DNA from 2 places in the Erwinia amylovora genome. Region 2 is predicted to be linked to the other one. Evidence: predicted binding sites of a transcription regulator. Region 2 holds the regulator's gene; the other holds the start of a gene.

What was found. The regulator sigma-54, encoded in region 2, starts transcription at its own class of promoters, with help from an activator protein. The targets are predictions, from matches to a motif close to GTTGGCACANNTTTCGCTNT.
Region 1: glnK (P-II family nitrogen regulator) is a predicted target of sigma-54. The motif match lies at 4,687-4,706, and genes of this name have one in related genera.

What each region holds. Positions count from the first base shown of each region.
Region 1 covers NZ_CP066796.1:1,077,463-1,084,659, reverse strand. The annotation lists gene tomB (Hha toxicity modulator TomB) at 1-386, shown strand, start outside; gene JGC47_RS05005 (HHA domain-containing protein) at 406-624, shown strand; RNA gene ffs (signal recognition particle sRNA small type) at 694-790, opposite strand; gene JGC47_RS04995 (MGMT family protein) at 924-1,241, shown strand; gene JGC47_RS04990 (YbaY family lipoprotein) at 1,264-1,821, opposite strand; gene tesB (acyl-CoA thioesterase II) at 2,046-2,906, shown strand; gene amtB (ammonium transporter AmtB) at 2,981-4,282, opposite strand; gene glnK (P-II family nitrogen regulator) at 4,300-4,638, opposite strand; gene JGC47_RS04970 (SmdB family multidrug efflux ABC transporter permease/ATP-binding protein) at 4,916-6,670, opposite strand; gene JGC47_RS04965 (SmdA family multidrug ABC transporter permease/ATP-binding protein) at 6,663-7,197, opposite strand, start outside.
Region 2 covers NZ_CP066796.1:374,060-381,256, forward strand. The annotation lists gene arcB (aerobic respiration two-component sensor histidine kinase ArcB) at 1-746, shown strand, start outside; gene mtgA (monofunctional biosynthetic peptidoglycan transglycosylase) at 1,536-2,261, shown strand; gene npr (PTS phosphocarrier protein NPr) at 2,337-2,609, opposite strand; gene rapZ (RNase adapter RapZ) at 2,606-3,460, opposite strand; gene ptsN (PTS IIA-like nitrogen regulatory protein PtsN) at 3,655-4,137, opposite strand; gene hpf (ribosome hibernation promoting factor) at 4,315-4,602, opposite strand; gene rpoN (RNA polymerase factor sigma-54) at 4,625-6,058, opposite strand; gene lptB (LPS export ABC transporter ATP-binding protein) at 6,107-6,832, opposite strand; gene lptA (lipopolysaccharide ABC transporter substrate-binding protein LptA) at 6,838-7,197, opposite strand, start outside.

The DNA of each region.
Region 1 (7,197 bases), 700 kb from region 2:
ACGAATACTCACCGAAAAGGCATGATATTGCGCAGCTGAAATTCTTATGTGAAAACCTGTATGATGAAAGTCTGGCTACGTTAGGCGACAGCCATCATGGCTGGGTTAACGACCCCACCTCAACGAGCAATCTTCAGCTTAACGACCTGATAGAGCACATTGCAGCATTCACAATGAATTACAAAATCAAGCATATCGAAGACAGCGATCTGATAAGTCAAATTGATGAGTATCTGGACGACACCTTTATGCTTTTCAGCAATTACGGTGTCAACAATCTTGACTTACAACGCTGGCAAAAATCAGCGAAGCGATTGTTTAACATTTTTGCTAAAGAATGCGTAATGAGCCAGATCCAGTCCAGCCATTCATTTAGCAGCCCATAACTCTTTTTACGGTTTAATAATGACTGACAAACTTCTAACGAAAACTGACTACCTGATGCGCCTCAGGCGTTGTCGTTCAATCGATACACTTGAACGCGTGATTGAAAAGAACAAGTACGAATTATCTGATGATGAACTGGCTGTATTTTATTCAGCCGCCGATCACCGTCTTGCTGAACTAACCATGAATAAGCTGTACGACAAAGTACCGGTCGCTGTCTGGAAGTTTGTCCGTTAAAAACGTAAAAGGTGTTGAGAAGCAGAATAAAGAAGGCAAAGAGCTGGCTAAGGCAGAATTGGGTGGGGGCCCTGCCAGCTACATCCCGGCACACGCGTCGTCTGTTACGGCTGCTTCCTTCCGGACCTGACCGAGTTCACAAATTAGCGTTGCGGGAGAACCAACAGGGCCCCCATTGAACGCCCTGATTAATCAGAGCGCAGGCATTATCAATGATGCCCTTACCAATTGCAAGCTACCTCCTGATAACCGTTGTTTTCTTGCTCAATTTGCAATTTTATTCCCCGCCATGGAGCATCATGAGTTTGAAATCTGACAACTTCCAACAACGAATCTGGCAAATCATCGCCGCCATTCCTCATGGCTCGGTGGTAACATACGGTGACGTCGCCCTGCTGGCCGGTTCACCCCGCGCTGCTCGCCAGGTCGGTGGGGTACTGAAAAGATTGCCTGAAGGCAGTAAACTTCCCTGGCATCGGGTAATAAATCGTAAAGGGGAAATCTCGTTGGCTGGGGATGTTTTTGTCAGGCAGCGCCTGGCGCTGTTGAGCGAAAACATAGAAGTTTCTCTGGAGGGGAAAATCTGTCTGCAGCGCTACCGCTGGCAACGTTTGTAACGCCCCTTGCGGGGCGCTGTCATTAAAGCGATGTCGCAGCCGGAACGCTGGATGATGGGGTAATCTGAGTAGGTGACGTTAAAGGTACAGTGTTAGCCGCTCCACTTTGCGTCGGGATGGCGACTGAGGGGACCGGAACCAGCGTCAAATCCTGGCGCGTGCCGCCGCTGGTGACCACCTGCTTCACCGTATCGGTAATAAACAGCAACTTGCCATCTACCATCACTGCCGCACTTAACAGAATGCGCGCATTTGGCTTAATGTCTGCGGGATTGAACGGCAGGGTAAAGCGGAAAGGTGCCTGTGCCCCTTCTGTGCGCACTACCCGCTGCGCCAGGATTTTAGACGGTGCGTCAGCCAATGAGGCATCAGAAAGGGTGACCGTCAGTACCGCGTTGGGCGGCAGAGCGACTTTTTGACGGATCCATGCCGTACCGCTAACATTAGGCATTCTCAGCGTCGATGACTGCCCGGTGACCTGAGATCCCAGTGTAGGAGTTGGCACATTTGTGCTTTTATCGGCACAACCCGAGATTGCAACGGCCAGCGCTGCGCCACTTAATACTTGCCAGATTTTCATTAATCATTTCTCCTTAAACTCAGTGCTTACGGCAAAACATTGCCACTGATTGGCCAATTTTGACTACTTTGGTGAGTTTAATACTGGCACAAGTTGCTGATTTTTTCCTGTATATCGCTATTTTCATATTCAGGCCGTATTTGAACAGGTCGTACAACCGGTCGTTGAGACCATCTGGTCAGATTTCGCACACTGCAGTCATAAAACATATTGAGGAACCGGGTATGAGTCAGGCATTGCATAATCTGTTAATCCTGCTGGATCTGGAAAAGCTGGAAGAAGGCCTGTTTCGCGGACAGAGTGAAGATCTTGGTCTGCGACAGGTTTTTGGCGGCCAGGTGGTAGGCCAGGCGCTGTACGCCGCCAAACAAACGGTGCCGCAGGATCGCGTCACCCACTCATTTCACAGCTATTTTTTGCGTCCTGGCGACAGTCAGAAAACCATTATCTATGATGTGGAAAATTTGCGTGACGGGCAAAGTCTTAGCGCCCGCCGGGTGAAGGCAGTGCAAAATGGTCAGCCGATCTTTTATATGACCGCCTCATTCCAGGGCTATGAGAGTGGTTTTGAGCACCAAAAAACGATGCCCGAGGTCCCGGGGCCTGATGCACTGCCATCCGAGTCAGATATTATCCGCAAAATGGTGCAGCTTATCCCCGAAAAAGCCCGTAATAAGTTCTTAGCCGAGAGACCGTTTGAAATCCGCCCGGTTGAGTTCCATAATCCGTTGCAAGGCCACGTCAGTAAGCCGCTGCGCTATAGCTGGATACGCGCGAACGGCCCCCTGCCCCCCGACAAACGTATCCATCAATATTTGCTGGGCTATGCTTCAGATTACAATCTCCTTCCCGTAGCGCTGCAGCCACACGGTAAGGGGTTTCTTGAACCAGGCATGCAGGTTGCCACCATCGACCATTCGATGTGGTTCCACCGTTCGTTCGATCTCAATGAATGGCTGCTTTACAGCGTTGAAAGCACTTCCGCCTCTGGCGCCCGCGGCTTTGTGCACGGTGAGTTCTACAATCAGCAGGGCAGTTTGGTGGCTTCCACCGTCCAGGAAGGCGTCATACGTCAGAACTCTTGATGCCATGGTCGCATAAAAAAAGCGGGCCTTGAATGGCCCGCTTGATCGGTGACTTTCGCTTTTCATGCCAAAGACTAATTGTTATAAGCATTCTCGCCGTGGCTGTTGACATCCAAACCTTCGCGTTCCTGCTCTTCCGGAACACGCAGTCCGACGACTATATCCGCCACTTTGAAGCCGACGAAAGCCACCACCGCAGTCCAGACGATAGTCAGCCCAACGCTGAACAGTTGTACCCAGACCTGATGGCTCATGGTCACACCTTCGGCATAGCCCGTTCCGCCCAGTGAAGACGACGCGAAGACACCGGTCAGGATGCAACCAACGATGCCGCACACGCCGTGCACGCCGAACACATCACAGGGGTCATCAACACGCAGCCATTTTTTCAAGATGGTTACCCCCCACAGGCCAGCCAGCCCGCCGATCACACCAATAATTAACGCGCCACCAACCCCGACGTATCCACATGCAGGAGTAATGGCAACCAGGCCAGCGATAGCACCGGAACTGACGCCCAGCAGTGATGGCTTACCGCGCAGCGCCCACTCGCCGAAGGTCCAGCTTAGCATCGCACCAGCGGTCGCGATAACCGTGTTGAGGAAAGCAAGAGCGGCAATTTCATTAGCCGCGCTGGCGGAGCCGGCGTTAAAGCCAAACCAGCCAAAGTAAAGGATTGCCGTTCCGGTAAAGACCATCGGCAGATTATGCGGTTTAAAGGCTTCTTTGCCGAAGCCGGCACGTTTACCCACCAGATAAGCCCCGACCAAACCGGCAACGGCGGCGTTGATATGAACCACAGTCCCCCCGGCAAAATCCAGCGCGCCATCCTGAGCGAGGAAACCGCCGGCCCACACCATATGGGCAATGGGCAGGTAGGCAAAGGTCAACCAGATAACCACGAAGATCAGCACCGCAGAGAAACGGATCCGCTCAGCTACAGCGCCGACAATCAAACCGACGGTGATACAGGCAAAGGACGCCTGGAAAGCGATATGAATATACTGATAGAAAGACCCCATCAGCGCCCCAGGTGCGATATTTTTTAGCATCGCCCAGTTAAAGCTACCAAAGAATGCGTTGCCCTCGCTGAAGGCCAGAGAATAACCGTAGACCATCCACAATACGCACACCAACGCAAAAGTCATGGCAACCTGAGTCAGCATTGACAGCACGTTCTTGGCACGGATCAGACCGCCATAAAAAAGTGCAATGCCAGGAATAGTCATGAACAGTACCAGAGCAGTACAGATCATCATAAAGGCGTTATCCGCTTTGTCGGCGACTGCGGGTGCGGCAGCCATAGCCAGCGACGGTAAAAAGGTGGCCCCGGCGAGGCAGAAGTTAGCAATTTTTTTCATTTTATCCCATTCCATCTATTCTTAGCCCCGGATTACAGTGCGGCTTCGTCAGTTTCACCGGTACGGATACGGATGATGCGCTGCAGTTCTGCAACGAAAATCTTCCCGTCACCTATTTTTCCGGTGTAGGCCGCCTTGCTGATAACATCCACAACCTCATCAAGCTGGTCGTCCGCAATAGCGATATCAATTTTTACTTTTGGCAGGAAGTTCACGCTGTATTCGGCACCGCGATACAGCTCCGCATGCCCTTTCTGACGGCCAAAGCCTTTGACTTCAGTGACGGTGAGTCCCTGAATGCCGATAGACGACAGCGCTTCGCGCACGTCTTCCAGCTTGAACGGTTTGATTACCACGGTAACCAGCTTCATACGATCCCCCAGGGTTAAAATATGGCTGTGTCAGCAACATACATTTATTAAGCAAAGGCTGTGCCATATTTAATAAAATGAAGATTTCATGTAATCAGTCAATGTCGGGCTGAAAACTGGCTAAGACTGCATTTGGACGAAAATGAGGAATGGGTGAAAGGGGCAAGAGAAATGCACCAAAATAGTTCATAGCGCACTAAAATGATGCATTCCTTCTACCGACGGCGGTTTTCTCGCCTGAATTTGGTGCAGCAGCGTAATTATTACTGCCGGACTCTTATGACACCGCAAGCTGCACGCCTGCCAGCTGCAACCGATACATCTGCCAGTAGCGTCCGCGGGCTGCCAAAAGCTGCTGATGATTGCCGCGTTCAACCACCTGTCCGCGATGCAGCACCAGGATGGTATCCGCTTCGGTGATCGTCGATAGTCGATGGGCGATGACGACCAGCGTAGTGCGCTGACGAACCGCACGCAGCGCTTGCTGGACCGTTTGCTCGGTACCGGAGTCGATATTCGCCGTAGCTTCATCGAGGATAAGTATTTTAGGCGTCGAGATCAGCACTCGGGCCAGTGCTAACAGCTGCTTCTGTCCAACTGAAAGAGAGTTACCCTGCTCCCCCAATCGGGTATGAATACCCTCAGGCATGGAGCGCGCAAGCGCCGCCAGCTGCACCGTCTCCAGCACATCCCAAACCACATCCTCTCTGATCTCTCTTCCTAAAGTGATATTGGCGAAAAACGTATCAGCCAGTACCACCGGGTCCTGCTGAACCATTGCCACGCTGTTGCGTAGTGCGGCATGGCTGAGTGAGGAAAGCGGTCTGTTATCAAGCAGGATTTCACCGTCGCTCAACGGGTAGTAGCCCATCAGCAGGCTGGCAAGCGTGCTTTTACCGCTGCCGGTGTGCCCTACCAGCGCAACGAAATGCCGCGGCGGCACCGACAAATTGATATCCGTCAGCACCGGACGACCGCCGCGATAAGCAAACGTCAGGTCGCGAATGTCGATGCTGCCCCCACTGAGCGGCTGGATATCATTACCATAAGGCTGGTGGGGCGCATCCATCAGCTCGAAAATTCGCTCACCTGCCACCACCGCCTGTTGCAGCATCGATTGTTGGGTGGTCAGTTCAATCAGAGGCTCGTTGAGCCGGCCAAGATAGCTGATAAAGGCGTAAAGCACGCCGACTTCAATGGTTCCTGCAGATGAAAAACCATAAAGCATCATCAGCCCGCAGAGGATCAGCGCGGAAAACAGGCTGAGCAGCGGCCGCAGCAGGAAGCCGTCCAGGCGTAACGTCTGCATGCGCGCCAGATAGTGCGAGCGGCTGGCCTCGCCCATACGTTCGCCAAAACGGGCCTGCTGACGAAACTGCTGGATCACACTCATGCCGCTAATCACTTCATTAAAACCATTATTGATTTCGGCCAGATAACTGCGCACCCGACGCACAACAGGCGTGCTGCAACGCTGATATATCAGCATCACAGTTAGCACTGCCGGAAAAATGGCCACTGCCACCAGCGCCATGCGCCAGTCCAGACTGAACATTGCCACCAGCATCGCACCGACCAGCGCAGCACTGCGCAGCACGGTAGCTACCACGGTGACATACAGATCGCGCACCACTTCTGTATCGTTGGTTACCCGCGAGATAATTTGCCCGACCGGTTGATTGTCAAAAGCGCTTAACGGTTGGCGCAAAGCGGCATCCATAACCTCGGTGCGTAAACGCTGTACCACGCCAACCGCGGCCTGGTTAAACCGCAGCGCCTGCCAGTAATGTAGTATAGCGGCCAGCAGCTGTAGCAACAGGTAGCTGGTTATCAGCCCAGCCGCCAGCCCCAAAGGCATACGATGTTTCGCCACCAATTGGTCGATAAAAAAGCTGATCAGCACCGGCCCGAGCACTTCTGCCGCTGCGGCAATCCACAACATCAATACGGCCAGGCCAAGTGATTTCCGCCACGGCGCACCGTAGTAAAGCAGCCGCTTGATCGTCGGCCATAGCCGGGTGTTATTAGCCATGTGGCACTCCCTGTACGATGTTATCTTCATCTAACGCCGCTTCCAGCTGCTGATAGCGATACATTTCACCATACCAGCCTTCAGTGGCAAGCAGCTGTTCATGGTCACCGCGCTGGACTGCTGCACCATGCTGCAATACCAGAATTTCACTGGCTTCGGACAATGCCGAAAGACGATGAGCGCTGATAATCACCGTGCGTCCTTCTCCCCAGCGCCGCAAATTGTGTAAAATGTGCTGTTCAGTACGACCGTCCACCGCAGAAAGGGCATCATCCAGCAGCAGAATTTCTGTATTCAGCAGCAGCGCACGCGCGATGGAAATACGCTGTTTTTGCCCGCCGGAAAGCATTACCCCGCGTTCACCGACTTCCGTCTGGTAGCCCTGTGGCAAGCGCAGTATATCTTCGTGCACGTTAGCCAGTTGCGCCGCATACTCAATCTCGCTCTGCGTGGCAGCAGGACGACCTAAAGCAATATTGTTTGCCACGCTGTCAGAGAACAGGAACGGGGTTTGGCTTACCACCGCT
Region 2 (7,197 bases):
AAGACATTGAGCTGAATGTCGTGGTGGCCCGCTCCGTGCTTGAGAAGCTGGGCAACAGCGTGGAAGTGGCGATGAGCGGTCAGGCAGCGCTGGATATGTTTGACCCGGATGAGTTCGATCTGGTGTTGCTGGATATTCAGCTACCGGATATGACCGGGCTGGATGTGGCGCGCGCTATTCATCTGCGCTATCCCGATGCACCGCTGCCACCGCTGGTGGCGCTGACGGCCAACGTGCTGAAGGACAAACGGGAATATCTGGATGCCGGCATGGATGACGTGTTGAGCAAACCGCTGGCGGTACCTGCACTGACGGCAATGATCAAAGGATACTGGGATTGCCAGCCAGAGGATCGCACGGCGGATCCTGAGCCTGGCATGGGGGAAAAGGAGCTGGCGTTACTCGATTTACCGATGCTGGAACAGTATATGGAGCTGGTTGGCCCCGGGTTAATCCACCAAAGCCTGGCGATATTTAAGCAGATGATGCCCGGATATCTGGCGGTGCTGGACTCGAATATGATGGCTCGCGACCAGAAAGGGATTGTGGAAGAGGGGCACAAAATTAAGGGTGCAGCGGGTTCTGTTGGCCTGATGCATTTGCAGCAGGTGGCTAAACAGATTCAAAGCCCGGAGCTGCCGGCATGGTGGGACAACGTTCAGGAATGGATCGATGAACTTAAACTTGAGTGGCGGAATGATATGGAAGTTTTACGGCAATGGGTAACAGACGCTGAAAAAAAATGACCCCGACCGAAGCCGGGGTGCGCGAAGACTGCGCCAACACCAGGGAAATTGGTAACCTGTGCTGTTCTGATAGGTATCGTCGGGAGCACAGGTTTGGTATTGGGTAGAACTTAAAACATCGTGTTACTAGCTTAGCAAATCCTTCATCACATGTTACCAGATTCATTAAAATGTGTGATGTTGAACGGCGTCTTTCAACAGGAGACCCGAATTTGAGCATTTAGTCAAGCAAGGAATCAATTTGAACGACAGATTGCTTACTTTTTAAACATATTTGTCTTTTTTTTGACCCGCAGGATTAGGTTGAACGCATAAGTTGAACCGCTTTTTCTCTCCGACGGAGCCTGATGTTATCATATCGGCATGAGTTCAGTTTAACCATCTGTTTTTATTTATTTTGTTGAGTTTTTCTGAGCAATAGCTGCAACGTTCTGATTTGTATTACCACAAATTATCCGATAGTTGATCAGAAATATTTAAAAGCAGACCCTGCCATCGGGCAGAATTGCTCAGTTCAGTACCTTTGCGCGGCGAAATAAGTAGCATAGTGAAAAATTCTGCATGAACTTATTTCAAAGGATGTCATTTTTCACTGACTTGATGAGGATAAATATTAGAATTTTGAATCATTCGCCTGCCAGATGACTACCCGGCTGGCCATCAAGTTGTGGGTTGTAGCGAGATCGTACGTTTTAATGGAACCGATTCCGCTAAGAACAGATTAACTTATCTTTATGGAGAAATCCTGGTGGATTTTTACGCAGATCGCAATTTAGTGGTTCCACGTATATGAGCCACGGCCAAAACAGCAGGTTAAAGTCTGTCAGGTACTGGATTATTCGTCTGGTGCTGGGCGTAACGGGTTTATGGTTGAGCGGTTTAGTGGTTTTTGCTTTTGTGCCGGTACCTTTCTCTGCTGTGATGGTTGAGCGGCAGTTGGCGGCATGGTTTAGCGGCGACTTCAGCTATGTCGCCCACTCGGACTGGGTTGACATGCCGGATATATCACCGTGGATGGCGCTGGCGGTGATCGCCGCTGAAGATCAAAAGTATCCCACTCACTGGGGATTTGATCTTGCGGCAATCCAGTCGGTGCTGGACAGCGATGGCGAGAAAAAGAAGATGCGTGGCGCCTCGACGTTATCGCAGCAGACGGCTAAAAATGTTTTCCTCTGGGACGGGCGCAGCTGGGTACGCAAAGGGCTGGAAGCCGGATTAACCCTGGGCATAGAGTCTGTCTGGACCAAGCGGCGGATCCTCACCGTTTATCTTAACGTTGCTGAAATGGGAAAAGGGGTTTTTGGCGTTGAGCAGGCAGCGCAGCGCTACTTTCATAAACCTGCCAGCCGTCTGACCCGTTCTGAAGCGGCATTGCTGGCGGCGGTTCTGCCTGCTCCGCTTCATTTCAGGGCTGATGCGCCGTCTGCCTACTTGCGCCAGCGGCAGCAATGGATTTTACGCCAAATGCGTCAGTTAGGCGGGGAAGGCTTTCTGCGTGAACATAAGTTGCAGTGAAAATTAACCCCCGTGTGGCAAACAGGCGGTAGCGAGGAGAAAGCCGGCTGTCAGTTGTCGGCCTTGATCCCTGGCTCAGTCTTCATCAAAACCGGCATTAAACAGGTCGATGACCGCCGCCAGCGCTTTCTCTTCCTCGGGGCCGCTGGCCTCCACCTCAATATGGCCGCCTTTAGCAGAATCCAGCATCAGCAGGGCAATAACGCTGCTGGCTTCGGCTTCTGTGCCGCTTTCATTGCGTAGCAGCACTTCGGCATCAAAACTTTGTACTAACTCAAACAGCTTCATCGCCGGGCGGGCGTGCATACCCAGCTTGTTTTTAATCTCAACGGTCTGCTTTATGCTCATGGTTTGCGTTTTTCCAGCGTACGATGGCGGGACTGAACGTTTTTACCGCGCGAGCGGAAATAGTCTGCCAGTTGCTCAGCAATATATACCGAGCGGTGTTTACCACCGGTACAGCCGATGGCGACGGTCAGATAGCTGCGATTGTTCGTTTCCAGCATCGGCAACCACAGCTCCAGATAACTGCGCGTCTGATAAATAAAGTTATGAACTTCAGTATGGCGGTCGAGGAACGCGGCGACGGGGCGGTCAAGGCCGGTCATCGGACGCAGCTTCGGGTCCCAGTGCGGATTGGGCAGGAAGCGCACGTCAAAAACGTAATCGGCGTCGATTGGAATGCCGTGCTTAAAGCCAAACGATTCGAAAACTATTGTCAGTTCGCGCTCACGCTTACCCAGCAGGCGGGTGCGCAGCATTTCTGCCAGCTCATGAACGGACATTTCTGAGGTATCAATAATCAGATCGGCGCGTGAACGCAACGGTTCCAGCAGAACGTTTTCTTCATCAATGGCACTTTCCAGCGACAAATTTTTACTGGAAAGGGGATGCAGACGGCGGGTATCGCTGTAGCGTCGGATCAAGGTATTGCGATCGGCATCAAGAAACAGCAGCTGCGGCGAGAAACTGTCAGGCAGGCTGGTGAGTGCGCGTTCGAATACCTCCGGGGATTCCGGCATGTTACGCACGTCAATACTCACCGCAGCAGGCATATTGCGTTCTGCCAGTGAGTTAGCCAGATCGGGCAGCAATACCACGGGTAGATTATCCACGCAGTAGAATCCCATATCTTCCAGGGCACGCAGCGCCACCGATTTTCCAGAGCCTGAACGACCGCTGACGATCATCAGCACCATTTACTTTTCCCCCAGTTTAGCGCTTTGCACCTTTGTGCTTTAAATTGCAATCGCATTAGCCGCTTTGCCCGGGCTGTCGCCGGACGGTGTTTCTACGAGATGTGCTGTGAACGGCGTCTGTATCGCTGACTGCATTTGGCGTTTTGCAATTGTTTTATTATTACGCCAATGATGATGGATAGATCACCGATCGGTTAGATCTCATGGTGATCTTCAGTGATGATATGATACAGATCTTCATCACTTTGTGCCGCGCGCAAACGACGCAGGACCGTTTTATCTGCCAGACGTTTGGCGACCAGAGAAAGTGTGTGCAGGTGCGTTTTACACTGATCTGCCGGCACCAGCAGGGCAAACAGCAAATCCACAGGCTGGTTATCAATGGCATCAAAAGCGATGGGGTTCTCCAGGCGGATAAAAACGCCTACGGCGCGCAAAGTATCTTCTTCTAATTTGCCGTGCGGGATGGCAATGCCACTACCGATGCCGGTACTGCCCATTCTTTCGCGCGTCAGAATAGCATCGAAAATTATCTGTTGTGGCAGGTTAAGCTGTTTAGCCGCCAGTTCACTGATAATTTCCAGAGCGCGTTTTTTGCTTTGGCAATGTACATCGTTACGCGTGCAGGCGACGCTTAGCACGGAGTCCAGTTCCAGTTTCACATCGTTGTTCATCATAGTTTCACTTACTTATTCACTTCCGCAGGGCGCATGGCATTTTCCCAGGGTTGGATCATAAGATTAACATGCCGCATCGAGTAACGGCTCGTCTTTGAACAGAAGACGAGCCGTTAACCGCGTTCAGCCTCACTCATGATTTCGGTACTGAAAAATCCAGCCGGTGCTTAGTGAAGTTTAGTGTTGTTTTAGCTTGTCTTTATGTTTATTCAACTGACGCGTCAGCTTATCGATGAGGCCGTCAATCGCCGCGTACATATCTTTATCTTCCGAGGTGGCATGCAGCTCGCCGCCGTTTACATGCAGCGTGGCATCTGCAATTTGCGTCACTTTCTCCACTTTTAAAACAATATAGACCTGGTTAATCCGGTCAAAATAGTGCTCCAGTTTGGCAAATTTAGTGGTAACAAACTCGCGCAATGGTTCAGTGATGTCAACGTGTTGTCCGGTAATATTGAGCTGCATCGTGTCTTCCTTCTCTGTTCGTTCAAACCAGCTGTTTACGCTGATTCGATGGCGGGATGGATAAAGACTCTCGGTATTTTGCCACAGTGCGCCTGGCGACCATAATTCCCTGTTCGGAAAGCATGGAGGTTAACTTGCTGTCGCTAAGCGGTTTGGCAGGGTTTTCCGCCGAGACTAACTTTTTCACCAGCGCACGAATGGCCGTGGATGAGGCTTCGCCCCCGCTGTCGGTATTGACGTGGCTGGAGAAAAAATACTTCAGTTCAAAAATACCGCGCGGGCTGTGCAGATACTTTTGCGTGGTGACGCGCGAAATAGTTGACTCATGCATCTCGACCGCGCTGGCAATATCTGCCAGTACCATCGGGCGCATAAACTCTTCACCTTGTTCAAAAAAAGCCTGCTGTCGGTCGACGATGCAACGGGTCACTTTTAGCAGGGTATCATTACGGCTTTCCAGACTTTTGATCAGCCATTTCGCCTCCTGCAGGTGACTGCGGATAAACTGCGAGTCGCTATCGCTGCGTGAATTTGTGCCAAGAGAAGCGTAATGCTGGTTAATCTTTAGCCGCGGCACGCTGTCAGCATTAAGCTCTACCGCCCAGCGATGGCTGATTTTGCGTACCAGTACGTCCGGGATAACATACTCCGGTTCCTGAGTATTGACCGACTGACCTGGCCTGGGGTCGAGGGTCTGAATCAGCTGCATGGCGCTTTTCAGCACCTCTTCCTTAAGGCGCGTGACGCGCATCAGACTGCGAAAATCATGGTTTGCCAGCAGATCGAGATGTTCGCTGACAATCAGACGAGCCTCTTTGAGAAAAGGATGCTCTTGAGCGAACTGCGATAGCTGAACCAGCAGACAGTCACGCAGATCGCGCGCGCAGACGCCAACAGGGTCAAAGCGCTGTACCCGTTTCAGTACCGCTTCGACTTCCTCTGGTGCCAGCTCGTCGTTACCCATGCTGTCGAGGATTTCCTCCAGTGAAACCGTCAGATAGCCGGTATTATCTACGGCATCGACAATCGACGTTGCAATTGCCCGGTCGGTATCGCTAAACGGCGTCAGCTCTACCTGCCACATCAGATAGTCCTGCAGCGTCTGCGTTGTTTCCCCCTGATAGACGGGCAATTCATCGTCATGGTAGTCGGTGCCGGTCCCTGAGGGCGTTCCGGCGGTATAAATCTCATCCCAGGTGGCATCCAGCGGCAGCTCTTCCGGCATGTCCTTCTGTTCCAGTGCTTCCCGGGTATCCAGCGCCTCGGTTTCCTGATATTCGCGACTGGCCACCTCTTCATGAATATCGGTCTGTTCAAGCAGCGGGTTACTTTCCAGCGCCAGCTGAATTTCTTGTTGTAGTTCAAGCGTAGAGAGCTGTAACAGGCGAATGGCCTGTTGCAGCTGTGGCGTCATGGCAAGCTGTTGGCTCAGCCTGAGTTGTAGACCTTGCTTCATATTCAGGATGTTAATTCCCCAGAAATCATACCTAAGGTGAACACCTTATCAGAGTCTGAACTCTTCGCCTAAATAGACACGCTTCACTTGTTCATCGGCCAGGATCGCTTCTGGGGTACCGTGGGCGATTAAATGCCCCTGACTGACAATGTAGGCGCGTTCGCAGACTGCCAGCGTTTCACGGACGTTATGGTCGGTGATCAAGACGCCAAGGCCGCTGTCGCGCAGATGTTCGATTATTTTTTTTATATCAATCACGGAGATGGGGTCAACCCCGGCGAAAGGCTCATCCAACAGGATAAATTTTGGATTGGCTGCCAGCGCGCGGGCAATTTCCACGCGGCGGCGTTCGCCCCCGGATAGGGCCTGTCCCAGGCTATCACGCAGATGCGCGATATGAAATTCTGCCAGTAGCTCATTGGCACGGTCTTCGCGCTGTTCGCTGGTGAGATCGTTACGGATCTGCAATACCGCCATCAAATTGTCGTAAACGCTCAGGCGACGGAAAATAGAGGCTTCCTGTGGCAAGTAGCCAATCCCCCGGCGCGCGCGCGCGTGTAACGGCAATATACTGATGTCTTCTTCATCGATCACGATGCGCCCCGCATCGCGCGGCACAATCCCTACGACCATATAAAATGTCGTTGTTTTGCCCGCCCCGTTAGGGCCAAGCAGACCAACGATTTCGCCGGACTTAACCTGCAGGCTGACATCTTCAACCACCCGACGACCTTTGTAGGCTTTCGCCAGGTTTTCTGCAATTAAGGTTGCCATATTCGTTAGTTACTCTTCTTCTGGCCGTTTGACGAAGGGTCTTTATCTTGCAGCTGTGACGGCACCAGCACGGTAGTAACGCGTTTGCCGGTGTTGCCGTAAGCCTGCATTTTTTGTTCTTTTACCAGATAGGTAATGCGATCGCCTTTTACATTACTGTCAAGCTGTTCGAGATAGGCGTTCCCGGTTAACTCGACCCGATCGTTCGCCAGCTCGTAACGCATTTTCTCAGCGTGGCCCTGAACCGGTTTACCGTTATCCTGCATTTGGTAGAACGTTGCAAGATTGCCATAGGCATCGACAATGGTTTTTTTGCTATCGCCGCCCGGACGGGTCACGACCACCTTATCCGCCGTAATTTTGAT